Cupriavidus metallidurans CH34: one gene and its partner. The protein of the gene in region 2 interacts with the protein of the main gene of each other region in a pairwise test. Links are inferred from orthologs where the notes say so. Each region holds a gene or a part of one and is shown on either strand. Other genes may lie near its edges. The genes, in order: gyrB and gyrA.

The links.
Region 1: the proteins of gyrA (region 2) and gyrB interact in binary tests that used the Escherichia coli proteins (3 or more experiments, as listed by UniProt). The link is inferred for Cupriavidus metallidurans CH34 from one-to-one orthologs.

What each region holds. Positions count from the first base shown.
Region 1 is NC_007973.1:3,137-20,431, reverse strand. What follows is about bases 14,149-17,295. They hold gyrB (DNA topoisomerase (ATP-hydrolyzing) subunit B), read right to left. Parts: upstream 16,912-17,295; coding sequence 14,386-16,911; downstream 14,149-14,385. Other genes in these bases: dnaN (DNA polymerase III subunit beta), read right to left, coding at 17,097-17,295. Outside these bases: RMET_RS00100 (MDR family MFS transporter), read right to left, coding at 1-63; RMET_RS00095 (CBS domain-containing protein), read right to left, coding at 271-711; RMET_RS00090 (DEAD/DEAH box helicase), read right to left, coding at 901-1,584; RMET_RS00085 (DUF72 domain-containing protein), read right to left, coding at 1,598-2,548; RMET_RS00080 (nucleotide pyrophosphohydrolase), read right to left, coding at 2,680-3,003; RMET_RS00075 (methyltransferase family protein), read left to right, coding at 3,155-3,814; RMET_RS00070 (ABC transporter substrate-binding protein), read left to right, coding at 4,012-5,406; RMET_RS00065 (ABC transporter ATP-binding protein), read left to right, coding at 5,426-6,463; RMET_RS00060 (carbohydrate ABC transporter permease), read left to right, coding at 6,460-7,392; RMET_RS00055 (carbohydrate ABC transporter permease), read left to right, coding at 7,394-8,281; RMET_RS00050 (AraC family transcriptional regulator), read left to right, coding at 8,319-9,137; RMET_RS00045 (DMT family transporter), read left to right, coding at 9,243-10,172; RMET_RS00040 (amidohydrolase), read left to right, coding at 10,311-12,065; RMET_RS00035 (restriction endonuclease), read right to left, coding at 12,333-13,571. UniProt on the Escherichia coli protein: DNA gyrase negatively supercoils closed circular double-stranded DNA in an ATP-dependent manner to maintain chromosomes in an underwound state.
Region 2 is NC_007973.1:787,672-795,620, reverse strand. Bases 4,194-7,393 are described here. They hold gyrA (DNA gyrase subunit A), read right to left. Parts: upstream 7,088-7,393; coding sequence 4,394-7,087; downstream 4,194-4,393. Other genes in these bases: RMET_RS03590 (DUF2059 domain-containing protein), read right to left, coding at 4,194-4,311. Outside these bases: RMET_RS03610 (prephenate dehydrogenase), read right to left, coding at 1-3; hisC (histidinol-phosphate transaminase), read right to left, coding at 13-1,137; pheA (prephenate dehydratase), read right to left, coding at 1,157-2,320; serC (3-phosphoserine/phosphohydroxythreonine transaminase), read right to left, coding at 2,421-3,584; more of RMET_RS03590, read right to left, coding at 3,742-4,193; outer membrane protein OmpA, read left to right, coding at 7,534-7,949. UniProt on the Escherichia coli protein: A type II topoisomerase that negatively supercoils closed circular double-stranded (ds) DNA in an ATP-dependent manner to maintain chromosomes in an underwound state.

The DNA of each region.
Region 1 (17,295 bases), 790 kb from region 2 along the record:
GAGGGAAGCTGTGGCCTCTAGGGCCTCTGCGGTGGACTGGCTGGCGGGGGCGGTCGACGACATGCGGGGAGGGAGGGTGCGGCCGCAAGTCGGTGTATGCGGCCTAATTCAGTAACCGCATAATTATATGCATGCTTAGCATTTGGCGCTGGCGGAATTGTCCGAATACCGGACAGGCAAAGGCCGGCCTGCGGGCGTCCTCGCATCACATTTGACGTTATCCGGAGATCGCGGCCGATCGCCATGCGATCGGCCGCGATAACAGCCCGCTTAGCGCGAACCGCCGTGGATGTAGTGCTCCAGTTGCTCGATGGTGAAGCGCTGCTCGCTGATGATGTCGTTCACGAGGTCACCGATCGAGATCATGCCGAGCAGTTGATCGCTATTCATCACCGGCAAGTGACGCAAGCGATGCCGGGTCATCAACGCCATGCACTCGTCGGTGGTCTGGTCGGCCCGGACATAGATCACCGCGGTGGTCATGATTTCACGCACGAGGGTCTCACGCGACGTGCGTTGCATCAGGATCACTTTGCGCGCGTAATCCCGTTCGCTGATGATGCCGACGATCTTCTGCTGCTCCATCACCAGCAGGGCACCAATGCCCTTCTCGGCCATGAGTTGCAGCGCAGCATAGACCGTCGCCGTGGGAGGAATGCTGAAGATCGCCTGATTTGCCTTGCTTTCCAGAACCTGCCGCGCGGTTTTCATGACACCGACTCCTTGTTGCCGTTTTGGAAATATTCACTGCCCTGTGCGGGCCGCGCCAGCGGCACTGCGCAACGTGCATCCGGCTGCGTCCATTCAGATTAGCAAAGGAATCGCGGCACTCACAGGGTGACTTTCACGAATCTTTGTTTCACGCAGAACGCGCATCGGAATGGGGCACGCACCCCGGCGTCAATCCGGCAAGTGAGCGATGCGTCGCGGCTTCCTGAGCCAGAGCCTGGAGAACCGCTCCACCTCGGGATCCAGGTCGCTATTGAACGATGTGGAAAACAACAGCGTCTGCCGGCTCTTCGGACATCGGCTCGCCGCAAAGCCGACATCGTCGACAAGTCCGAGGTCGAGCATCGATTCGGCGTCGTCGATCACCAGGATGCCGATCGCGCGCAGATCGAGGCTGCCGGCATCCAGGTGGTCGACAACCCTGCCCGGTGTGCCGACCACGACATGCGCGCCGTGGATCAGACTGTCGATCTGCGGACGCATCGCCGCGCCATGCATCAGCGCCACGACCTTCACGTGCCGGGCGGCGCGCACGCAGTCCCTGATGCACTGGGCCACATGCTGCACGCGCTCGCGCGTCGGGCAGAGCACCAGCGCCTGCACATCGAACCGGCGCGGATCGAGATGATGGAGCAGGGCAACGGTGAAGGCCACGGTACGCCCGCTGCCGGGAGACGCCTGCACGATGAGGTCGCGGCCGGCCAGCGCCTCTGGCAGCATGGCCGCCTGAAGCGGATTGATGGCATGCCATCCGAGTTCCGTCAGCGTCACCTGCAACGCAGGCGCCAGCGGAAGCGCGGAAAACAGTGTGCCGGTCGAAAGCGGAATCGATGCGGAGAACTTGGTGACGCGCATGGCAGAGACACCGTCATGCAGTCTTTCGCGCCACGGTCTTCGTGGCCGCCGGCTTCCTGGTCACCGTCTTGACCACCGCGATCTTCTTCGCGGCGGGCGGCTTCGGCGTTGAAGCCTTCATCGGCACTGCCTCGGTCGGCACCCAGCCAAGCCTCTCAAGCAAGGCGCCAGCCGCCGCCGGCGCGCGCTCCTTCGCGCCGTTGATGAAGAACAGGAACGCTTCCTTCGGCTTGAGCTTGCCAGCGGGTTCGTCTTCCACACGTGGCAGATCGTCCGGTGACTTGCCGCCAGCCCACGCCGATGCCCGCTGCGCCCATTGGTCCAGCACCTTCGGCGCATAGCCCGTCGCGACCTTCTCGTCGGCGTTCATCAGCCGCGCGTACACGAAGTCCGAAGTGAGATCAGCGAACGACGGAAACTTCGGTGAGTCGGTGAAGACGGTGGCCGCCTTGAACTTGCGCGCCAGCTTCAGGTACGCGTCGCACATGAAGCTCTCGTGACGCACCTCCATCACGTGCCGCAGCTTCACACCCTCCACCGAGGTCGGCAACAAGTTCAGGAAGGCCTCGAAATCGTCGGCCACGAACTGCTTGGTCGGTGCGAACTGCCAGACGACCGGGCCCAGTTTTTCGCGCAATTCGGCAATGCCGCTGTCGATGAACCGGCTGATCGAATCACTCCCTTCGGCCAGCACGCGGCGATTGGTCGCAAAGCGCGAAGCCTTGACCGAGAAGACGAAGCCATCGGGCGTGGCGTCGCGCCAGTTCGCAAACGACGTGCGCTTCTGCGTGCCGTGGTACGTGCTGTTGATCTCGATCGCGGTCAGATGCCGGCTTGCATATTCCAGCTCGCGTGCCTGCGCGAGACCTGCCGGATAGAAGTTATCGCGCCACGGCGCATAGTTCCAGCCGCCGATGCCAATATGGATGTTGCTCGCCGACTTGCCCTGTCTGGTAACCGCCATGACCCGATCTCCGCGAGGATTGGTGGAGGAAGTCTAGCCGGAATTGAGCGGCGTGGCGGAAGCCCGCGGACATGTGAATCGAAACACGCCGGTGGGCGAGGGCGGCGCAGCCCTCCTGCTCGTCTCCGGCCTTACTTTGGCGCGGGATATTTACGTGCGTTCATCTCCATCTTCGCCTGCACCGCCGCGTCGAGATCGACGCCAAGCGCGGTCACGAGCTGCGTCAGGTAGATGGTGATATCGGCCAGTTCCTGCTCGACGTGCGCGCGCTCGTCCGTTGACATGATCCCGCGCGATTCCTCTTCGGTTTGCCACTGGAAGATCTCCACCAGTTCGGCCACTTCGACGCTGAGCGCCATCGCGAGGTTCTTCGGGCTGTGATACTTGCCCCAGCCCCGGGCCTCGCCGAAGGCGGCCGCCGCTTGCTGGAGATTGCTGATATCGATGAGAGCCATTGTGAATGCAATGTGGATGTCGCTGACAGGCATGTATTGTCACACCGAACGGCAGCCGGATGCTCCCACACGCCGCCACACGCCACCTCTCGACACGGCCGCGCGCGAGGCATAGGCTCGCATGTGAAGCCCACTGCAGACGGAGGCACTCATGCGTCCCACTCCAAAAATGGCGATCATCACCATCGCGGGCGCCCTCGCGTACCTGGCGTTGCCCGTGTTCGGATGGGGTGGTATCACGGCGTACTTCGCCGATACCGCGCGCACGCTGGCAGTCGTTGCGACGCTGGTGATGGCTGTCATCGCCATCTTCTCCGGCGGCAATATCAGCGCTGGCGAACGCGAGGACCGCGATAACCGATGGGTACTGGTGGCATTCAGCGTGCTCAGCCTGCTCGCGGGATTCCTGCCGGCCTATACGGACCGCCTCGACGTTTGGTCGATCGACGGCAATACGATTCGCTGGATCGGCCTGTTCCTGTTTGTCGCCGGCGGCGCGCTGCGGCTCTGGCCCGTCTTCGTGCTGGGCCGGCGTTTCAGCGGGCTCGTGGCGATCCAGCCCGGGCATACCCTGGTCACGACGGGCATCTACAGCGTCATTCGCAATCCAAGCTATGTGGGCTTCGTGATCAGCTCGCTGGGATGGGGACTGGTGTTCCGCTCATGGGTGGGCGTGCTGCTGGCGCTGCTGATGCTCCCGCCGCTTGTAGCCCGCATCCGGGCCGAGGAAGCGCTGTTGCAGAGCCAGTTCGGGGTCGAGTACGAACAGTACTGCGCACGTACGTGGCGCATGTTGCCGGGCTTGTACTAGGCCCGCGCTAGGCCCGCGCGCGGATCACGTGGCGGGAATCCAATCGAATCAAGCCCTTGGCATCACACCGTGATTGAATTTCCCGCACACGGGCCTATGCTTGAAAAATAGGCACATGCGCCCCGGCGCGTAGCCACCCTGCCCAGTAGCCACGCAAACAGAGCACATGAGGCTCTCATCATGTTTGCGAGGCTCTCATGAAGAACACCACGCCCGTTGCCGGGCTCCGTACCCGGCCCAGCGGTGGCAATGCTTCCGTCACCAGTTTGCAGCGTCGCCACGTCATGCAAGCCGCGGCCGCCGCTGCACTGGCCACGGGCCTGGCACCGCTGGCGCGCCCCGGTGCCGCGCACGCGGCGGCCAGGCATACGCTCAGGATTCTTCAGTGGAACCATTTCGTGCCGGGCTACGACAAGTGGTTCGACAACACGTATGTGAAGGAATGGGGGCAGCGCCACGATACGGAAGTCATCGTCGATCACGTCGGCATTCCGGCGCTGGCTACGCGTGCCGCTGCCGAGGTGTCGGCCCAGAAGGGGCACGATCTCTTCATGTTCCTGTCGCCGCCGCCGGTGTACGAGGACCAGGTCATCGATCATCGCGACATCTACGAGGAATGCCAGCGCAAGCATGGCAAGCCCGTGGACCTGGCGGTTCGCAGTACCTACAACCCGAAGACCCGCAAGTACTTCGCCTTCTCCGACAGCTTCGTACCGGACCCGGTCAATTACCGCAAGGACCTGTGGGATGCCATCGGCGCGAAGCCTCCCGATAGCTGGGACGACGTGCTGACCGCCGGGCGCAAGATCAAGCAGGCGAAGGGCGTGCCGGTGGGTATCGGCCTCTCCGCGGAACTCGATACCGCCATGGCCATGCGCACGATCCTCTATGCATTCGGTGGCGCCGTGCAGGACATGCGCGGCAATGTCGTGCTGAACTCGCCCGGCACGCTCGAGGCCGTCAAGTACGTGCGAGCGCTGTATCGCGACACCATGACACCCGAAGTGCTGGCCTGGGACCCATCCTCGAACAACCGGGCCATGCTGGCCGGCAAGATCTCGCTCTGCCTGAACGCCATCTCGATCACGCGCGAAGGCGAAAACAAGCAGATCCCGGTCACGCCCGACATCTGGCTGACGCAGGCACTGCGCGGCCCCGCGCAACGCATCTGCCTGGAACACGTGATGGACTGCTACGTGATCTGGAAATTCGCCGAGAACATTGCCGGCGCGAAGCAGTTCCTCGTCGACTACATCGACAACTTTCGCGATGGCTTCGTTGGCAGCGAGTTCTACAACTTCCCCTGCTTCCCGAGCACCGTGCCCGACCTCAAGACGATGATCGAAGCGGACGCCAAGGCCACGCCGCATGACAAGTACAAGGTGCTGGGCGTGCTGATGGAGCAGGCCACCAACGTGGGCTACCCCGGATACGCCAACGCCGCTATCGACGAGATCTTCAACACGTGGGTCCTCAACACGATGTTCGCCCGCGCCGCAACCGGCGACGCGTCTCCGGAGGACGCCATCCGCGATGCCGAGAACGCTTGCAAGCGGATCTTCGCAAAATGGAAGGCGAGGGGGCTGGTATAGCCCCGCCTGCGCAATCATCATGGCCACAGTGGAAACACGCTCGCTGACCAAGCGTTACGACAGCACCACCGCCGTCGACGCGATCGACCTCGCCGTGCGCGAGCACGAGTTCCTGGTGCTGCTGGGCCCATCCGGCTCGGGCAAGACGACGCTGCTGCGCATGATCGCGGGACTCGAGACGCCGACCTCCGGCGATGTGCTGGTGAGCGGGCGCATCGTCACGGGGCTCCCGCCGCGCGCGCACAACATGGCGATGGTCTTCCAGAGTTACGCGCTATATCCGCACCTGACCGTGGCGGGCAATATCGCCTTTCCGCTGCAGGCCCAGCATATGGCACGCGACAAGATCGACAGCAAGGTCGAGTGGGCCGCCTCGCTGTTCGGCATCGGCCATCTTCTCGCGCGGAAACCACGTCAGCTCTCGGGCGGCGAACGTCAACGCGTGGCGCTTGCGCGTGCTGTCGTGCGCGACCCCGTTGCATTCCTGCTCGATGAACCGCTATCGAATCTCGACGCCAAGCTCCGTGCTTCGGCGCGAGAGGAACTGCAGCAACTCCAACGCCGCCTCGGCACCACCACGATCTACGTGACCCACGATCAGGTGGAGGCACTGGCGCTGGGGGATCGCGTGGCCGTGCTCGATCATGGCGGCATACGTCAACTCGACACGCCGCAGCGCGTGTATGCGCATCCTGTCGATCGGTTCGTCGCCACGTTCATCGGGTCACCTCCCATGAATCTCGTTGCCAGCGACGGCATGGAGATCGGCTTCCGACCCGAGCATTTTTTACCGGATGACGTCTTCACCGCCGATGCATCGTTGGAACGGTTTCCGTTGGACATCACTCGCATCGAAAACCTGGGCGCGGACCGGCTCGTGTACGGCGTGCTGGCACCACCGCAGCCGCCCGTGAAAGTCATCTCCCGGATACCGTGCACGGTGAACGTGTCACCGCAACCTGGCACGCGTCACATGTTCGCCGTGCGCCGTGCTGATCTGCACCACTTCGACACGAGCAGTGGCACAAGCCTGAGCGTGGCGGAAGGCGTGACATGAGCGCGCTATCGGCCACCCTTGGCAGACCGGACCACGAGACGTCGGATACGCCGGATGATGACCGCAGGCTAGGCGCAATGATGCTGGCGCCTGCACTCATCTATATCGCGCTGCTGCTTGGCTTTCCTTTCCTGCTGTCGATCTGGTACAGCCTGACCGATGTCACCGTCGGAAGTCCGATGCCGCATTTCATCGGGCTGGAGAATTTCCGGAGCGTCGTAGCGAACCCGACGTTCTGGCAATCGCTGCGCAACGCGCTGGTGTTCACGCTGGTCTCGCAAGCGCTGGTGGTCGTGCTCGCCAAAGCGCTGGCGCTGGCGTTGGTGCGTGACTTCCCCGGCAAGTGGCTCGTGCGACTGCTGATCCTGTTGCCATGGGTGGCGCCGATCTCGCTGGGATCGATTGGCTGGTTGTGGATCTTCGACCCGGTCTACAGCATCATCAACTGGACGTTACGCGCGATCGGCCTTTTCGGCCCTAACACGTGGCCGATCTGGCTCGGCCAGCCTGATCTGGCAATGGCGTCCGTGATTCTGGTGGATGTCTGGCGATTGCTGCCACTGGCCACCGTCATCATCCTGGCCGGGATGCAAGGCATCCCGCAGGATCTGCACGATGCCGCTGCCATGGACGGCGCAGGCTTCTGGCGGCGGCTGTTCAGGATCGACGTGCCGTTGCTGATGCCGGTCATGCTGGTGGCCCTGTTGTTCGGCATCGTCTTCACGCTGACCGACATGGTCATCATTTACGTGCTCACGCGCGGCGGCCCCTACGATACGACCCAGGTGCTGGCCAGCCTGGCCTTCTTTACAGGCATACAAGGCGGTGATCTGGCTGAAGGCGCAGCGATCTCGCTTTTCCTGTTTCCACTGCTGGTGGCAGTCGTCACGTTGCTGCTGACTGTGGCGCATCGCTCCGAGGTGACGTGACATGGAAGCGATATCGACATCCGGAGGCTGGAAGCTGGCGTGGCTCGGGTCGCGCTGGCCCGCACGCTGCGCGTGGGTAGCGGTGTTCGCCACGTTGGCGACTTTTGCCGTGTTCTGCGCCTTTCCGTTCTACTGGATGCTGATCACCACGTTCAAGGATGTGCACGACCTGATCAACACGGCCAACAATCCGTTCGTGTTCAATCTGCCACCCACGACGGAGAACCTGCGGGTGCTGTTCCAGGAAACCGCATTCCTGCGATGGCTGCTCAACACGCTGCTGGTGGGCGTTTTCGTGGTCATCATCACGCTCGTGCTCGCGGTACCGGCGGGCTACAGCCTGGCGCGACTATCGGGACCCCGAGGGCGGCAACTCGCCATCGCCATCTTCCTGACTTATCTGATTCCGCCCACGATCCTGTTCATTCCGTTCTCCCGCATCGTCGGCGCGCTGGGCCTGCAGGACTCGCTCTGGTCGCTCGTGCTCGTGTACCCGAGCTTTACCGTGCCGTTCTGCACCTGGCTGATGATGGGCTTCTTCAAGGCGGTGCCCCGGGACATCGAGGAAGCCGCGATGATGGATGGCATGAGCCGCTTTGGCGCGTTCCTGAAAGTCATCGTGCCGCTATCGTCAGCGGGCATTCTCACCGTGATCATCTTCACGCTGACGCTGGTGATGCAGGAGTTCGTCTACGCGCTGACGTTCATCACGAGTTCCTCGCAGTACACGGTCAGCGTGGGCGTGCCCACTTTCCTTGTGCGCGGCGACGTCTATTTCTGGGGCTCGCTGATGGGTGCATGCCTGATCGTCAGCGTGCCGGTAGCGCTGCTGTACAACGTGTTCCTCGATCGCTTTGTCACCGCTTTCACCGTGGGCGCGATAAAGTAGCGGTGTCGCACGAATGGCCAGACGAATGGGAGCGCAAATGGCCGGAGGCCAGTTCCAGATATTCCGCTGTCATGTTGCCGGCACACAGGCTGTGCAGGCCGACTCGCGCCACGCGTTCGGTCGGCATACGCATGATCAGTTCGGCATCGGTGTGATCGGCAAGGGCGCGCAAAGATCGGCCAGCGGGCAGGGGATCGTGGAGGCCGGCCCCGGCGACACGATCACGGTCAACCCTGGCGAAGTGCACGACGGCATGCCGATCGGCGATGCCGGCCGTGCCTGGCAGATGCTCTATTTCGATCCACCCGTGGTCGCCGACGCGATCCTGGACGTGACGGAAGGGCGGACGCGGAGCTTCGAGTTCGCCCACCCAGTCATGCGCGATGTGCGGCTCGCGCAACGCTTCCTGACACTGTTCACCGCCATGACGGCCGCGCACGCGGAACATGCCTCGGTGCTGCGCGAGGAATTGCTGCTCACCTTGCTGGCCGACACGATGCATGGGCAGACCCGCTCGGACACACGCGGCCCGGGCTTCGCAGAGATCGCACTGGCGCGACGTCGCATCGACGACGATTCAGCCGCGCCGCTCACGCTCGGCGAACTGGCCAACGAGTGCCGCCTGAGCCGCTTCCAGTTCATCCGCGCGTTCTCGCGGGCGACTGGCATGACACCACACGCCTACATGATCCAGCGCCGCATCATCGCCGCACGGCATCTGATCGCGCGCCGCATGTCGCTCGCGGACGCTGCCGCAGCGAGCGGCTTCGCCGACCAGAGCCATATGACGCGCATCTTTGTTCGCACGTACGGCATTTCGCCCAGCATGTACGCGCGTGCCTGCGGCGCATCGTAGCCGGCCTTCCCCGCCACGCTCGCAATTTCATTCAAGACGACACCGCGTCCGGTTCGCGATCCTGCACCTTTCCGCCATCCCCCATCGGGGAAGAAAGGAAGGACCATGTCCAGACGAATGCACGGCTATCTCTATTTGACGCTGGCGATGATTACGGTCGGCAGCACCGTGGTGGCCAGCAAGATCGTGGCCGCGGGCCTGCCACCGTTCACTGCAACGGCGCTTCGCTTCGCCATCGCGCTTCCGCTGTTTCTCGTGCTGATGCGCGTGACCCGAATAACCTGGCCAATCCTGGCGCCGAGGGAATGGGGCCTGCTGCTGGTGCAGGCAGGCGCTGGAAGCGTCGGCTATACGACGCTGCTGATCCTGGGGCTCCGACATGCCTCTGCCACCGACGCGGGCGTGATCATTGGCACGCTGCCAGTGGTCTCCGCGGCAATCGCCATCATGGTGCTTGGCGAGCGGCCGCGACGCGCCGTGTTGCTGGCCATCGCATTGGCGGCTGCCGGTGTCCTGACCATCGTATTCCGCAACGACGCTGGCAGCGCGCACTCGTTGCTCGGCAGCTTGCTGATCTTCGGCGCCGTGGGCTGCGAGGGTGTCTTCATCCTGCTCAACAAGCGGATCCAGACACCGATCGCGCCGCTTGCGCTCTCGACCATCATGGCGGTGTTCGGACTCGCGGTGGCGGTGATACCGGCCGGCTTCGAGATGCCGTGGATGCACGCGCTCTCCGGCAACGCGGTCGCCGCCGTCGCGTACTACGCGCTGATTCCAACCGTGGGGGGCTTCCTGCTCTGGTACGCCGGCGCGGCCCGAGTGAGCGGTGCAGAGGCGGCGCTGTTCACTGCGGTGGCACCGGTATCAGCGGTGGTGCTCGCTGCCGCGCTGCTCGGCGAACAGATCGGCCAGAGCCAGATCATCGGCATCGGTTGCGTGCTGGTCGCGGTGTTCAGCCTTGGGATGTCTCAGTCTGCTGACATGACCGATAGTGCGATGGCAGATGCCGAAGGCGATGCCACTTCGCACCGATAGGCAGCATTCGCTTTTGCGAACCACGCCGACAATTGACGAAAACGCGGATGGACGGTCACCGCTATCGTCCGGCAGGCTACAGTCGACGCCACATACGCGCCATTCCCAACACAGCAACGATAACGATGGGGTAACCACATGTGCTTCTACTGCAGTCCTGGTGGTGCAGCAGTCCTGCTCGCGCGCGCGTCGCGCCGAGACTTCCTGACGGGCGCGCTGGCGCTCGGTGCAATGTCCACCTTCGGATTCCCGTCGGCATACGCCGAGAACCCCCCGGCTACGTCTCCTTCGACATCTCCCTACGCGCAATTCATCTTCACCAACGGGCCGATCTACACCATGGCCAGCGGCTCGCCAACGGCCAAGGCCCTGGCCGTGCGCGATGGCCGCATCGTTGCCGTTGGCTCGATGGATGCGGTCGCGCAGTTCCGTGGCCCGGACACGCAAACCATCGACCTCGGTGGACGCACGCTGCTGCCGGGATTTGTCGAACCACACATGCACTCCGCATTGGCCGTGCTCGACGCATGGCTCGACGTGGGCCCGTTCACCACCACGTCGATTGACCAGGCACTCGAGAAGATCCGCGCCGAGGCGGCAAAGTCCAAACCGGGCGAGTGGGTCCGCGCCCAGGCGCTCGATCCCTCGCTGATGCCCGGCGCACCCGTCACGCGACAACGGCTCGATGCCGTGGCGCCCAACAATCCGGTCTTCATCCTGGAATCGAACGGACATATTGCCTACGTCAACAGCGCGGCCCTGAAGCTCGCCAACGTCACGCGCGATACGCCGAACCCGGCCCAGGGCCGCTTTGTCCGCGACGACAAGGGCGAACTAACCGGCCGGCTCGAGGAAGGCCCCGCATACGGCCCCTTTCTGAAAGTCGCCCCGATGCCCAACGCCGCGCAAATGGTGGCCAGCATTCGCAAGCTGTTCGACCGCGCCAGCGCCGTGGGCTGTACCAGCCTGCACGATGCCGGCATTGGCACCAGCGGCGTGCATGACCTCGATATCGTCAACGCCGCCATGCGCGACGATCCTCCTGTCCGCTATTCGGGCTTCCTGACGTCCGACCGGATGGATGGCTGGGTAGAGCGAGGCATCAAGCCGGGCGCCGGCACAGATCGCTTCCGGCTACACGGCATCAAGTTCTGGTCCGACGGCTCCAACCAGGCCCGCACCGGATACCAGCGCGAGCCATACCTCAACTCCACCAGCCGTGGCGCGCTGAATTACACCGCCGAGCAACTGATCGAGGGCGTACAACGCGCGCACGACCTCGGCTGGCAAGTCGCCATCCACGCCAACGGCGACGCCGCCATCGACACCACGCTGGACGTCTACGAACACGTGCTGAAACGCTCACCACGCACGGATCATCGACACCGCATCGAACACTGCAGCGTCCTGCACCCCGAGCAGATTCAGCGAATGGCAAAGCTCGGCGTGTCGCCGTCATTCCTGATCGGACACGTGCACTACTGGGGCAAGGCATTCCGCGACAACATCCTCGGCCCCCAGCGCGCCCAGTTCTACGCCCCCTGCGCATCGGCACTGCGCGGCGGCCTGCGCATCTCGCTCCACTCCGACTACAACGTGACGCCGATCGAACCGATCCGTTACATGGACAACGCCGTCAACCGCACCATGCGCGACGGCGGTGGCGTGCTCAACCCAGCGGAGCGCATTACCGTGGCGCAGGCACTGCGGGCGGTGACGATCGACGCGGCGTGGCAATGCCAGATGGACCAGATCGTTGGCAGCCTGGAGACCGGGAAGTATGCGGATCTGGTGATTGTGGATAAGGACCCGCTCCAGATGGCGCAGGAGGAGATTGGTAAGTTGAAGGTGATGGAGACTTGGTCGGAGGGACGGAGGCGGTTTGCGGCTTGAGGGGGGGATGTTGGTGCGGAAATGGCGCTCGGCGTCATTTCCGCTTCAGGTTTGCATGGCTTCGCGGTCTTTTGCTGCCGCGTTCATGCGCACATCTGTCGTGAAGCGAAATTGAAGAGGCGCCCCTTGCTCGTCAAGAAACTCACCGATTTCTGGATCCTTGCATTCTTGCTTGCCATGGAATAGCTGCCAGAGCCTTGTCATAAGGCTGTGGGGTGACCCGGATCGTCGCCGGACATAGCTTCGCCCAGTGGCCTCCTGGCGGTACTAGCGCGGCTTATCAACCGGCTCGCTGCTAGCAGCCGCAACAAGCGCAAAGTCCGAGGAAAGTAACTCTTGCACCCTTCCTCTGGTGTTGTAGCCCTTGTCGATGAGGATATTGACCATATCGCCACCCGAAATAAAGACAATCGGGTGGCGATCTTCGCGCACCTCCTTGTAAGCCTGGGAGGCAATCACTGAGGTTGTGACAAGAACGCCAAACTGCCGATGGCGAATACGCGAGATTAAACGCGCAACATCACTAACGCTGACCGTAATCGGCGTGTCACCGTTTAGTGGCGGACGATAGCATTTTGCTTCCAGCGAGAATTCTGCATAGACCGGATCGGCCATAGACCCAAGCCGATATCTCCCAATTGCGTCTCGACCACCATCGACAACCCCTCTCGTGATTTCGTCGATGACGACGCGCTCATCGGTCATTTGAAAGACGCGGGCGGCAAACGCTTCAAAAGCAATCGGTGCGCCTTTGTAGTGCTGCCAAATACATTCGAGCAGCTCACGTTTCAGAGCCGTATCTGGACTTTGCGCGTTCGCAGATCGAATGTTCGTGGTCGGCGCCGCAGCAAGCGGCGAATATTTTCCGGACTCGCGCCACTGACGCCACGCTCTTGGTGCATTGGAAGAGTTTAAATCTCCTGCCTTGAGATCGTTGATCCAAGCACGGCTCAACACAGGCGCGTTTAGGATCGTAAAGACAGCGCGATAATTTTGGAATCGCTGGCCCTCAGAGGACTTCCAGACAGCAACCAGGTCCTCCGTCGACGACAAGCTTGGGAAGCCCGGTACCGCAAGGCCCTTGAACTGAACAGACCTCGCACCGTGTGCGAGTGGGTACTTCTTGAACACCAAAAACGGAGCCACGTCCGCTCGCGGATTCACTGCAGCGTGGAGTCGCTCGAACGAATATCGAAGAACCTTGTTGCCACCACGCGTTTCATGCAATTCATGACCCGGGGTCTTGTTATCACCGAAGTAGACAAACTTACCAGTACTTAAATCCAGCGTGTCAGGCCAATCTTTATCCTCGCCAGTCGTGAACAGCACGACCCAGCTTTTTTGCTCACCTCTCCCGGTGACACGGAATCCCCCCATGTTGCCGGAACCCGGTAAGAGCTTTGCAATTGGCTCACCGGCAATCTGACCATCTGCCCGACTCTGATAAACCGCATCGACAACGAGATCGGCCGTCGCGAGGGCATCAAAAGGAATAATCTTGGTCATCGTAGTGGGGCATCAGATGGTTGTGGTATCGCCTACTTGGCCACTGCCATGCAACAAACCGCAACAGAATACCAAAAACGGCTAGCCCTCCGTTTCCGAGCGACGAAAGAATGACCTCGAGTGAGGCATTTCTTTGAAGATATGCTATGGCTGACGGCGACTTACGACCGCCGCCCACTCACCATTTTCATCCAGTAGGGACGACAGGAAGCGCTCTCGCTAGTCTTAAGGAATCAAAAGCGTGAAAAGCGCCCCCGCTACGCAGCGCTCAAACAGTCGGACTAGCTTGTTGCTACTGGCCTAACAAATGCCGGGGTGAGCGATACGTCCAATTTGTCACTCGATCAAGTCGCTCAGCAAGTCCATTAGCGCGAACGCATGCCCTAATGATCGCTCTATGCGGTCTTTTCGCGCGGGGGCGCCCAGAGGCGCAGCAAAATTTGGCCGATGCGGTTCAGGTCGAATGCGTTGACTCGGATATCTCTCGCCGCTATTCCTTCCCATAGTCTCGCCCGTCGTTGGATGGCAAGTTCTGAGTTATCTGGGCGCGCAAGCGAGGTTAGGCGGCCGCCGCGTGCGCGGTGAGGGTGAAGCAGACCGCCTCGGATCTTGTGCGGACTTCCGCTTTCGCACGGCAAAGCAGCCGTTTGCAGCAAGACCCTGGGCGACCGCAACCGGTCGGCTCCTGCCGGCGGCTTGCCCCTCAGATTTCCTACATACAAAAAAACCGCCCGAAGGCGGTTTTTTCATTTACTGCGTCACAAAGTTTTCAGTAACTCGGCACAGATTTCACTTCCCGTGTCATCCGACACAATCAAACATCAATATTCCGAGCCACCAGCGCATTCGACTCGATAAAGTTCCGGCGCGGTTCCACCTCGTCGCCCATCAGTGTCGTGAAGATCTGGTCGGCGGCGATGGCGTCTTCGATCTGGACCCTCAGCAGGCGGCGCTGCGTGACGTCGAGCGTGGTTTCGAAGAGCTGCTCGGGGTTCATTTCGCCCAGGCCCTTGTAGCGCTGGCGCGAGACGCCGCGTTCGGCTTCGGAGAGTAGCCACTGCATGGCCTGGTGGAAGTCTGCGACGGTCTGTTCGCGCATCTTCTCGCCTTCGCCGCGGCGAACCTTGGTGCCGTCCGGGATCAGGCCCTGGAAGGTCGTGGCCGCGCGGGCGAGTGCCGCGTAGTCGGCGCCGTGGACGAAGTCCGCATCCACGTGTGACAGACGCACGTTGCCATGATGGCGACGCGCGATCATCAGGCGGTGCTTGTCGGTCTTCTCGTCGAACTGGGCATAGACGTCGGCGGTGCCGTCGTCGTTGACCGCGGCGCCGAGCAGCGTCTTGGCGTGCATCTCGGCGAGCTTGGCCTTCAGCGCCACGGCCGAGGCTTCGGCTGCGGCGGCGTTGTCGAGGTCGAGCGCCACGCCGTCGGCGATCGCGCGTAGCGCGTCCACATCGACGATGCGCGACAGGCGGCCGATCACGCCTTCGGCGAGCTGGTACTGGCGTGCCAGTTCGGTCAGGGCTTCACCGTTGATCTCGCTGCCATCCGGGCGGCTGAGCGAAGCCTTTTCCATTGCCAGCTTCAGCATGTAGGCGTTCAGCTCGTTGTCGTCCTTGATGTAGCGCTCTTCCTTGCCGTGCTTGATCTTGTAGAGCGGCGGCTGGGCGATGTACACGTAGCCGCGCTCGATGATGTCCGGCATCTGGCGATAGAAGAACGTCAGCAGCAGTGTGCGGATGTGCGAGCCGTCCACGTCCGCATCGGTCATGATGATGATGCGGTGGTAGCGCAGCTTCTCGAGGTTGTAGTCCTCCTTGCCGATGCCGGTGCCCAGTGCCGTGATCAGCGTCAGCACTTCCTGGCTCGACAGCATCTTGTCGAAGCGCGCGCGTTCCACGTTCAGGATCTTGCCCTTGAGCGGCAGGATCGCCTGGAACTTGCGGTCGCGGCCCTGCTTGGCGGAGCCGCCTGCGGAGTCACCCTCGACGAGGAACAGCTCGGACATCGCCGGATCCTTCTCCTGGCAGTCCGCGAGCTTGCCGGGCAGGCCCATGCCGTCCATGACGCCCTTGCGGCGCGTCATTTCGCGGGCCTTGCGCGCGGCTTCGCGGGCGCGGGCCGCATCGACGATCTTGCCGCAGATGATCTTGGCGTCGTTCGGCGTTTCCAGCAGGAAGTCGGTCAGCGCCTTGCCGACGAGCTCTTCCACAGGCAGGCGCACTTCGGAGGAAACGAGCTTGTCCTTGGTCTGCGAGCTGAACTTCGGCTCGGGTACCTTCACGGACAGCACGCAGGCCAGGCCTTCGCGCATGTCGTCGCCGGAGGTTTCGACCTTCGCCTTCTTGGCGACCTCGTTTTCTTCGATGTACTTGTTGATGACACGGGTCATCGCCGCGCGCAAGCCGGTCAGGTGGGTACCGCCGTCACGCTGCGGAATGTTGTTCGTGAAGCAGAGCACCTGCTCGTTGTAGCCATCGTTCCACTGCATGGCCACTTCCACGCTGATGCCATCCTTCTCGGCGTTCGCGTAGAAAATGTTCGGGTGCAGCGTGGTCTTCGAGCGGTTGATGTACTCGACGAAACCCTTCACGCCACCGGAGAACGCGAAGTCCTCTTCCTTGCCCGTGCGCTGGTCCACCAGCTTGATATGCACGCCGTTGTTCAGGAACGAGAGTTCGCGGATGCGCTTGGACAGCACTTCGTAGTGGAACTCGACGTTCGTGAAGATTTCCTCGTCGGCCAGGAAGTGCACTTCGGTGCCGCGCTTGTCGGTCGCACCGATGACCTTCATCGGCGACACTTCAACGGGCTGGCCGTCCGGGCCGGTCACCGTCTCGATAACGCGGTTCTGTACTTCACCCTTCGCGAACTCGATCAGGTTGACCTGGCCATCGCGGCGCACGGTCAGGCGCAGCCACTTCGACAGCGCGTTCACGCAGGACACGCCCACGCCATGCAGGCCGCCCGAAACCTTGTAGCTGTTCTGGTTGAACTTGCCGCCGGCGTGCAGTTCGGTCATGGCGATTTCCGCCGCGCTGCGCTTCGGCTCGTGCTTGTCGTCGAACTTCACGGCCGGCGGAATGCCGCGGCCGTTGTCGACGATCGAGATCGAGTTGTCGCTGTGGATCGTGACCTGGATCTCGGTGCAATAACCGGCCAGGGCTTCGTCGATCGAGTTGTCGAGTACCTCGAACACGAGGTGGTGCAAGCCGGTGCCGTCGGACGTATCGCCGATGTACATGCCGGGACGCTTGCGTACCGCCTCCAGGCCTTCCAGGATCTGGATCGAAGAGGCGCCGTAAGAGTTTTCCTGCTGCGGTTTCTGCTGATCGGTCATGTCTTTCTACTCACGATACTGACGGCAAAAAGCGGAAAACCGAACCTGCGCCAAAAATGCGGCGGGTGCGGTAGATCCGCGTTTCGCGGGTTACTTAAAAACGGCAAAAGGGGCGGATCGGTTCGATCCGGCCCCTGCTGCGGTGTGTGCCCGATTGTGGTCTGGATGGCGTCTGATGGTGGCCATCAAATGCGCATCGGCATGACGACATACTTGAAGTTGTCGTCTTCCGGCACCGTAATCAGCGCGCTCGAATTGGAGTCGCCGAGGCTGACCTGCACCTGCTCGCTCTTCAGGTTGGCGAGCACATCGAGCAGATAGGTCACGTTAAAGCCGATATCGAGCGCATCGCCCGAATAATCGAGTTCCAGCTCTTCCTGCGCC
Region 2 (7,949 bases):
CATGCTTGAGTTTCACTTCAGGGCCTGTTCCAGCGCCGCGATGAACGCGTCGTTCTCTTCTGGCAGGCCGATCGTCACGCGCAGCCACTGCGGCAGGCCGTAGTTGGCCACGGGGCGCACGATCACACCTTGCTTCAGCAGCGCCAGATTGACCCGCGCGCCAGCGCCATCGTCGCCACCCACGCGAACCATGACAAAGTTGCCGGACGACTTCACGTATTCGAGCCCACTTCGCTCGAACGCTTCCACCAGCCGCGCCTTGCCCTGACGATTCAGTTCGGCGCTGCGTTGCAGAAATGCCGTATCGTCGAGCGCTGCCACGGCTGCAGCCTGCGCCAGGCTGTTGACGTTGAACGGCTGGCGCACGCGATTCAGCAAATCGGTAAGCTGGGGCTGTGCCACGCCATAGCCGACCCGCAGCCCCGCCAGCCCATAGGCCTTCGAGAACGTCCGCGACACCATCAGGTTCGGATACTTGCGCACCCAGGCAACCGATTCGTACTGCTGGCCCGCATCGAGATACTCGTTGTAGGCCTCGTCCAGCACAACCACCACATGCGGCGGCACCTTGGCCAAGAAAGCCTCGATCTCGGCGGCGGACACGAATGTGCCAGTCGGATTGTTCGGGTTGGCGATGAAGACGAGCTTGGTGTCGGGCGCAATCGCCGCAGCCATCGCATCGAGATCATGACCATACGCGCGCGACTTGACCTCGATGGCGCGCGCGCCAACTTCCTGCGTAGCCAGCGCGTAGACCGCAAACGAGTACTCGGCGTAGACGATCGACTCGCCATTGCGCACCAATGCATGCGCGGCCAGTTCCAGAATGTCGTTGCTACCGTTGCCAAGCGTCAGCCACTCGGCCGGCACATCGTATTTTTCTGACAGTTTCGCCTTCAGTTCGAAGCCGTTGCTGTCCGGATAGCGCCCCAGATCCTCCGTCGCGGCGGCGATAGCCGCTTTTGCCGAGGCGGGCATGCCGAGCGGGTTCTCGTTCGACGCCAGCTTGACGATTCTTGCCTCGTCGAGTCCGAACTCGCGAGCCACTTCCGAGATCGGCTTGCCCGCGATATACGGCGAGATCTTGCGCACATAGGACGGACCAAAGTAGTCAGCCGCGTTGTCCTGCCCTGCCATGTCTGTCTCCTCGCTGCCGTTATTTGCTGGATGGATACGAACCCAGGACCTTCAGGTACGCGGCATTGCGACGCAGCATCTCGATCGCGCGCGTCACGGCCGGTTCATGCTGATGGCCTTCCACATCCACGTAGAAGTAGTATTCCCACGCGCCACTGCGCGCCGGGCGCGATTCAAACCTGCACATCGATACGCCGTTCTCGGCCAGTGGTGCCAGCAGTTGATACACGGCGCCCGCCTTGTTCGGCACCGACAGGATCAACGAGGTCTGATCGCTGCCAGAAGGCTCCGTCTCATAGCGGCCGATCACCGCGAAACGGGTGCGATTGTGCGGATCGTCCTGGATGTGCGAACGGATAATGTGCAGGTGATAGCGATTGGCCGCCGTTTCACCGGCAATCGCCGCAACGGTAGGGTCCTCACTGGCCATGCGTGCGGCTTCGGCATTGCTGGACACGGCCTGGCGCTCCAGATGCGGATAGTTCGCGGACAGCCAGTTCTGGCACTGCGCCAGCGCCTGCGCATGGGCACGCACGACGGTCACACCCTTCATGTCCGGCGTGGAAGCCATGAGATTGTGGTGGACCTTCAGCGCGATCTCGCCGCTGATCTTGAGCGACGTCTGCAGGAACAGATCGAGCGTGCGCGACACCGCGCCCTCAGTCGAGTTCTCTACCGGCACCACGCCGTACTCGACGGTACCAGCCTCCACGGCACGGAACACCTCGTCAATGCTGGGGCACGGCACGCCCGTCACCTCGTGGCCGAAGTGCGCGTAGAGCGCCTGCTCGGAGAACGTTCCGGCCGGGCCCAGGAAGGCGATCTCGAGCGGCTTTTCCAGGCCGCGGCACGCGGACATCACCTCGCGCCAAATCGATGCCACGCTTTCGTCGAGCAGCGGTCCGGGATTGGCGCCCTGCACCTTGCGGATCACCTGCAACTCGCGTTCGGGACGAAATACCGGGGCGCCGTACTTCTTCTTGACCTCGCCCACGTCGAGGGCGAGCTGGGCGCGACGATTGAGCAGCGCCAGCAGTTCACGGTCGACGGTGTCGATCTGGGTGCGCAACGGCGCCAGATCGGCCGACAACGCCTGCTCCTGCGCGCTGGGTCCAGGAGCGTCCTGGCGCCCGGCTTCCTGTGCGGGGGCATCGGCGGCGGGGGACTTGTCTTGCTCTGTCATATCAAGGCCTGGCGGGCCGCGCGAAAAGGCGGCCTCGGAAAGTCTGGGGCGAAGCCACGCCGCGCGCATGGCTGTGCGCGGCGCGACGCTTTGACCGCCGTCAGGCGGCGGTACGCTCGAATTCGCGCATGAATTCGATCAGCGCGGTAACACCCTCGAGCGGCATCGCGTTGTAGATGCTTGCACGCATTCCGCCCACGGACTTGTGGCCCTTGAGCTGTACCAGGCCGTTCGCACGCGCCTGGGTCAGGAACGCTTCGTTGCGCGATTCGTCGCGCAGGAAGAACGGTACGTTCATGCGCGAGCGGCAGCTGGGGTCGATTTCGTTACGGTAGAAGTCGCTCTGGTCCAGGAAGTCGTACAGCGCGCGCGCCTTGGCGATATTGCGCTGCTCGATCGCGGGCACACCACCCTGAGCCTTGAGCCACTTGAACACGAGCCCGGCGATGTAGATCGCATAGGTGGGCGGCGTGTTGTACATCGAATCATATTCGGCCACGAGGCGCCAGTTGAACGCCGACGGGCACAGCGGATGCGCGAAACCGATCAGGTCTTCGCGCACGATGACGATCGTCACACCGGCCGGGCCGATGTTCTTCTGGGCGCCACCATAGACCACCTGCACGCGCGACCAGTCGATCGGGCGCGAAAGGATGTGGCTCGACGCATCGGCCACGACGATGCGGCCCTTGTCGTGCGTGCCGGTCTGGCCAATGTCGGGGATTTCCTGGAACTCCGTGCCAACGATCGTCTCATTGGTGCACAGGTGCACGTACGCGGCATCGTCCGACAGCTTCCACGATGCCACATCCGGGATCTTGTGCCACTTTTGGTCCTGGCTCGAAGCCACGATGTTGACTTCGCTGTAGCGACGCGCTTCCTGCTCGGTCTTGACGGACCACGTGCCGGTGACGACGAAATCGGTCTTCGGCTTTGCTGCGTTGATGCGGCTGGCAAGATTCAGCGGTACGATGCCGTTCTCGCCGATCGCACCACCTTGCAGGAACAGGATGCGGAAATTCTTGGGCACCTGCAGCAGTTCGCGCAGGTCAGCCAGCGCCTCGTTGTGAATTCCTTCGAACTCACGGCTGCGGTGGCTCATCTCCATCACAGATACACCCGTGCCGCGCCACGACAGCATTTCCTCGGCGGCCTGATGCAGGACTTCAGTCGGCAGTGCGGCCGGACCAGGCGAGAAATTGAACACGCGCTCGGCCAGGGAACGTTGCAGGCCGACGAGGGCGGGATTCTGGGGATCGTTCATGGAGGGAAGATGGAAAAATGGCTGCCGGTTTGAACCAAGCAGCCATTATCCCTCAAACCCACGCCCCTTGGACACCATGGGTGCCGGCCAAGGGCGGTGTGAGCGGCAGACCAGCCCGGGAGAATGCCCCACAGGCCAGCCGCCGATCACTTGCGGATCACTTCGCAGCGGCGGCGATTTCCTTCTCCGCGGCGTCACGCATCGACTTGCCAACCTGCGGGCCGTACTTCTGCATCATCGAACCCCAGATTTCCTGAGTGGCCTTGCCCTGGTTAGCCATGAACTTCTGGCCGGTCGGCGACTTCAGGAACGTGGTCAGGTCCTTGATTTCCTGCGTGGAGTAGTACTTGCCGAAGGCGTCGTAGTGAGCCTTGAGGGCGTCCTGCTTGAACGCATCGGTCGAGAAGGCCGTGCCGGCGCCATCGACCATGCGCTGTACAGCGCCGTTCTTCTTGAGCTTCTCGACAGCAGCCTGCTTCTGCTTGTCGTTCAGCGTCTTGTTCTCAACCAGCACCTGCTCCAGCACCAGCGGCGCTTCCTGCTTCGCGCCCTGTTGCCAGTTGTCGGCCTGACCCTTCACAGCCTGGTCGGCCTGCATGACGGTCAGCAGTTCCTTGATGGCCGCGGTCTTATCCTTGTCGTCCGCCTGTGCATGCGCGGCTTGCGCCAGCATCATCATCGGAGCAACTGCAGCCAGAACAGCGATACGTCGATAGGTTTTGAGCATTATGACTCCCTGGAAAATACGTCCGGATTAGTCCGCACGGCCGTCTGGCGAGTTCCGGCCGTGGTTCCAATGTTGCAACAAATTACGAATTCGCACCCGCGTCAGTGGCTCCGGCATCGGTGGCGCCCGCGGCATCATCGGCTGCTTCGCCTTCCTCTGCCCCCGAACCGTTGTCCGCGTCGCTTTCCACGATGCGCTGCAGACCCGACAGCTTGGTGCCCTCGTCGACGTTGATCAACGTCACACCCTGCGTGGCACGACCCATCTCGCGGATTTCGGCCACGCGGGTGCGAATCAGCACGCCGCCGGTCGTGATCAGCATGATTTCATCTTCGGGCGAAACCAGCGCCGCAGCCACCACGCGGCCATTGCGCTCGCTCGTCTGGATCGCAATCATGCCCTTGGTGCCACGTCCGTGTCGAGTGTATTCGGAGATCGGAGTGCGCTTGCCGTAACCATTCTCGGTTGCGGTCAGGACGCTGCCCACTGGAGACACGTCTCCCTCTGCCACCGACGATTCCGTTTCCGCGGATTCGGCCGGCGCAACCAGCATGGCGATCACGGCCTGACCTTCATCGAGGTTCATGCCGCGGACACCGCGTGCCTGCCGGCCCATCGGACGCACGTCGTTCTCATCGAATCGCACGGCCTTGCCGGCGTCGGAGAACAGCATGACGTCGTGCTGGCCGTCGGTCACGGCGGCGCCGATCAGGAAGTCGCCCTCATCGAGATCCACGGCGATGATGCCCGCCTTGCGCGGATTCGAGAAATCAGTCAGCACGGTCTTCTTCACCGTGCCACGCGCCGTGGCCATGAAGATGAAGTGCTCGGCATCGAACTGGCGCACCGGCAGGATGACGTTGATCTTCTCGCCGTCGGCCAGCGGGAACATGTTCACGATCGGCCGTCCACGCGAATTGCGCGAGCCCTGTGGCACCTCATAGACCTTCAGCCAGTACAGCCGGCCACGGTTCGAGAAGCACAGGATGTAGTCGTGCGTGTTTGCGACGAACAGCGTGTCGATCCAGTCGTCTTCCTTCGTCGCCGTCGCCAGCTTGCCGCGCCCACCACGCTTCTGCGCGCGGTACTCGGAAATCGGCTGGCTCTTCATATAGCCGGAGTGCGACAGCGTCACGACCATGTCCTGCGGCGTGATCAGGTCCTCGGTATCGAGTTCGGTCGCGTTCAGCTCGATCTGCGAACGGCGCTCGTCACCGAATTCGGCCCGGATCGCTCCAAGCTCTTCGGTGATGATCGTCGTGATGCGCTCCGGGCGGGCCAGGATGTCGAGCAGATCGGCGATCAGGCCCATGACCTCGCGGTACTCCTGGACAATCTTGTCCTGCTCAAGCCCCGTGAGGCGTTGCAGGCGCATTTGCAGGATTTCCTGAGCCTGACCGTCGGACAGTCGATACAGGCCATCCGGCTGCATGCCGAACACAGCCGGCAGACCATCCGGGCGGTACGATGCGCGGCCGCCCGCAGTGTCGCTTTCGGCACGTGCCAGCATTTCGCGCACCAGACCCGAATCCCAGGGCTTCGACATCAGCTCCTGCTTCGCGATCGGCGGCGTCGGCGCAGCCTTGATGATCGCGATGAACTCGTCGATGTTGGCCAGCGCCACGGCCAGGCCTTCCAGCACATGACCGCGCTCGCGCGCCTTGCGCAGCTCGAACACGGTACGGCGGGTGACCACCTCGCGCCGGTGCGACAGGAACGCATCCAGCATCTGGCGCAGGTTCAGCAGGCGCGGCTGACCATCGACCAGGGCCACCATGTTCATGCCGAAGGTGTCCTGGAGCTGGGTGTTCTTATATAGGTTGTTCAGAACAACCTCGGGCACCTCATTGCGCTTGAGTTCGATCACCACGCGCATACCTGACTTGTCAGATTCGTCGCGGATGTCCGAAATACCTTCGACCTTCTTCTCGGTCACCAACTCGGCAATGCGCTCGAGCAGTGTCCGCTTGTTCACCTGGTACGGCAGCTCGTCAACGATGATCGCCTGGCGCTGGCCCCGGTCGATGTCCTCGAAGTGCGTGCGGGCGCGCATGACCACACGGCCACGGCCGGTGCGGTAGCCTTCGCGCACGCCCTGGATGCCATAGATAATGCCGGCGGTCGGAAAATCGGGCGCCGGCACCAATTCGATCAGTTCATCGACGGTGGCATCGGGATTACGCAGCAGATGCAGACAGGCATCGACAACCTCATTGAGGTTATGCGGCGGAATATTGGTGGCCATGCCGACCGCAATACCCGACGAACCATTGATCAGAAGATTCGGAATACGTGCCGGCAAAATGCCAGGCTCTTTCTCCGAACCGTCATAGTTCGGTTCGAAATCGACAGTTTCCTTGTCGATATCCTGAAGCATTTCATGGGCAATCTTCGACAGGCGGATTTCGGTATAACGCATTGCCGCCGCGTTATCTCCGTCCACCGAACCGAAGTTGCCCTGACCGTCGACCAGCATGTAACGCAGGGAGAAATTCTGCGCCATGCGCACGATCGTGTCGTACACCGCGGTATCGCCGTGCGGGTGATATTTACCAATCACATCGCCGACGATACGGGCCGACTTCTTGTACGGCCGGTTCCAGTCGTTGTTGAGCTCATGCATCGCAAACAGCACGCGCCGGTGTACCGGTTTCAGGCCGTCCCGAACGTCGGGAAGCGCGCGCCCCACGATTACGCTCATTGCGTAATCCAGGTATGAGCGGCGCATTTCCTCTTCCAGTGAGACCGGAAGGGTTTCTTTGGCGAATTGATCCATTGCGACGTGGTTTATGCGGCGGGTTTAGGCAAATGGGACTCCGATTCCCGCATGACGGAGACCGGCATACGGCATCGGGCGAACATGGCATTCTATCATGCACGCACCCCCCTTCCCGACCCCGCGGGAACCCCTCACTCCTGCCCCTTGACGGCGCTTTCAGCGACCACCCCCTCACCCGGCAACCCCATATGGGACAAGGCTTTGCGGGCACCGCAAGGCGGATGTTGCACAAACACCACAGGCCCAAAACCGCTTGGTTGAATCGAATATATTTACTTCTTAGGAAACGAGCCTTGTGGCACAATTCCCCAGCGAAGAGCCAGACGTTGTTCGAAGTGGATCATGCTCCACGTCGAGAATGTTATACTCCGAAGAATGTATGACTTGTTTTCGTCCATTTGCTCGCAGTAACCCTGCGGTGATCTCATCCTGAGAGGAGAAATATGAAAAAATTTGCCAAGCTCGCGCTCGTTGCAGCTACCGCAGTAATGGCTGCATCCGCTCAAGCCCAGTCCGTCCCCTATGAAAAGAAGGCAGTGAACGACAACTGGGGCAACGGTACGAGCGAGTACGTGTGGAAGAATGGCACGAACGAGCTCTGCTGGCGCGACAGCTCCTGGACCCCGGCAACGGCCAATGCACAGTGCGATGGCGCGCTGGCTCCGGCTGCTGCGGCTCCGGCCCCGACCCCGGTGGCACCGCCGGTAGTGTCGAGCGAGAAGGTCACTTTCGCTGCTGACACCCTGTTCGACTTCGACAAGGCTGTTCTGAAGCCCGAAGGCAAGGCCAAGCTGGACGACCTGGTTTCGAAGCTGCAAGGCATCACCCTGGAAGTGATCATCGCTGTTGGTCACACCGA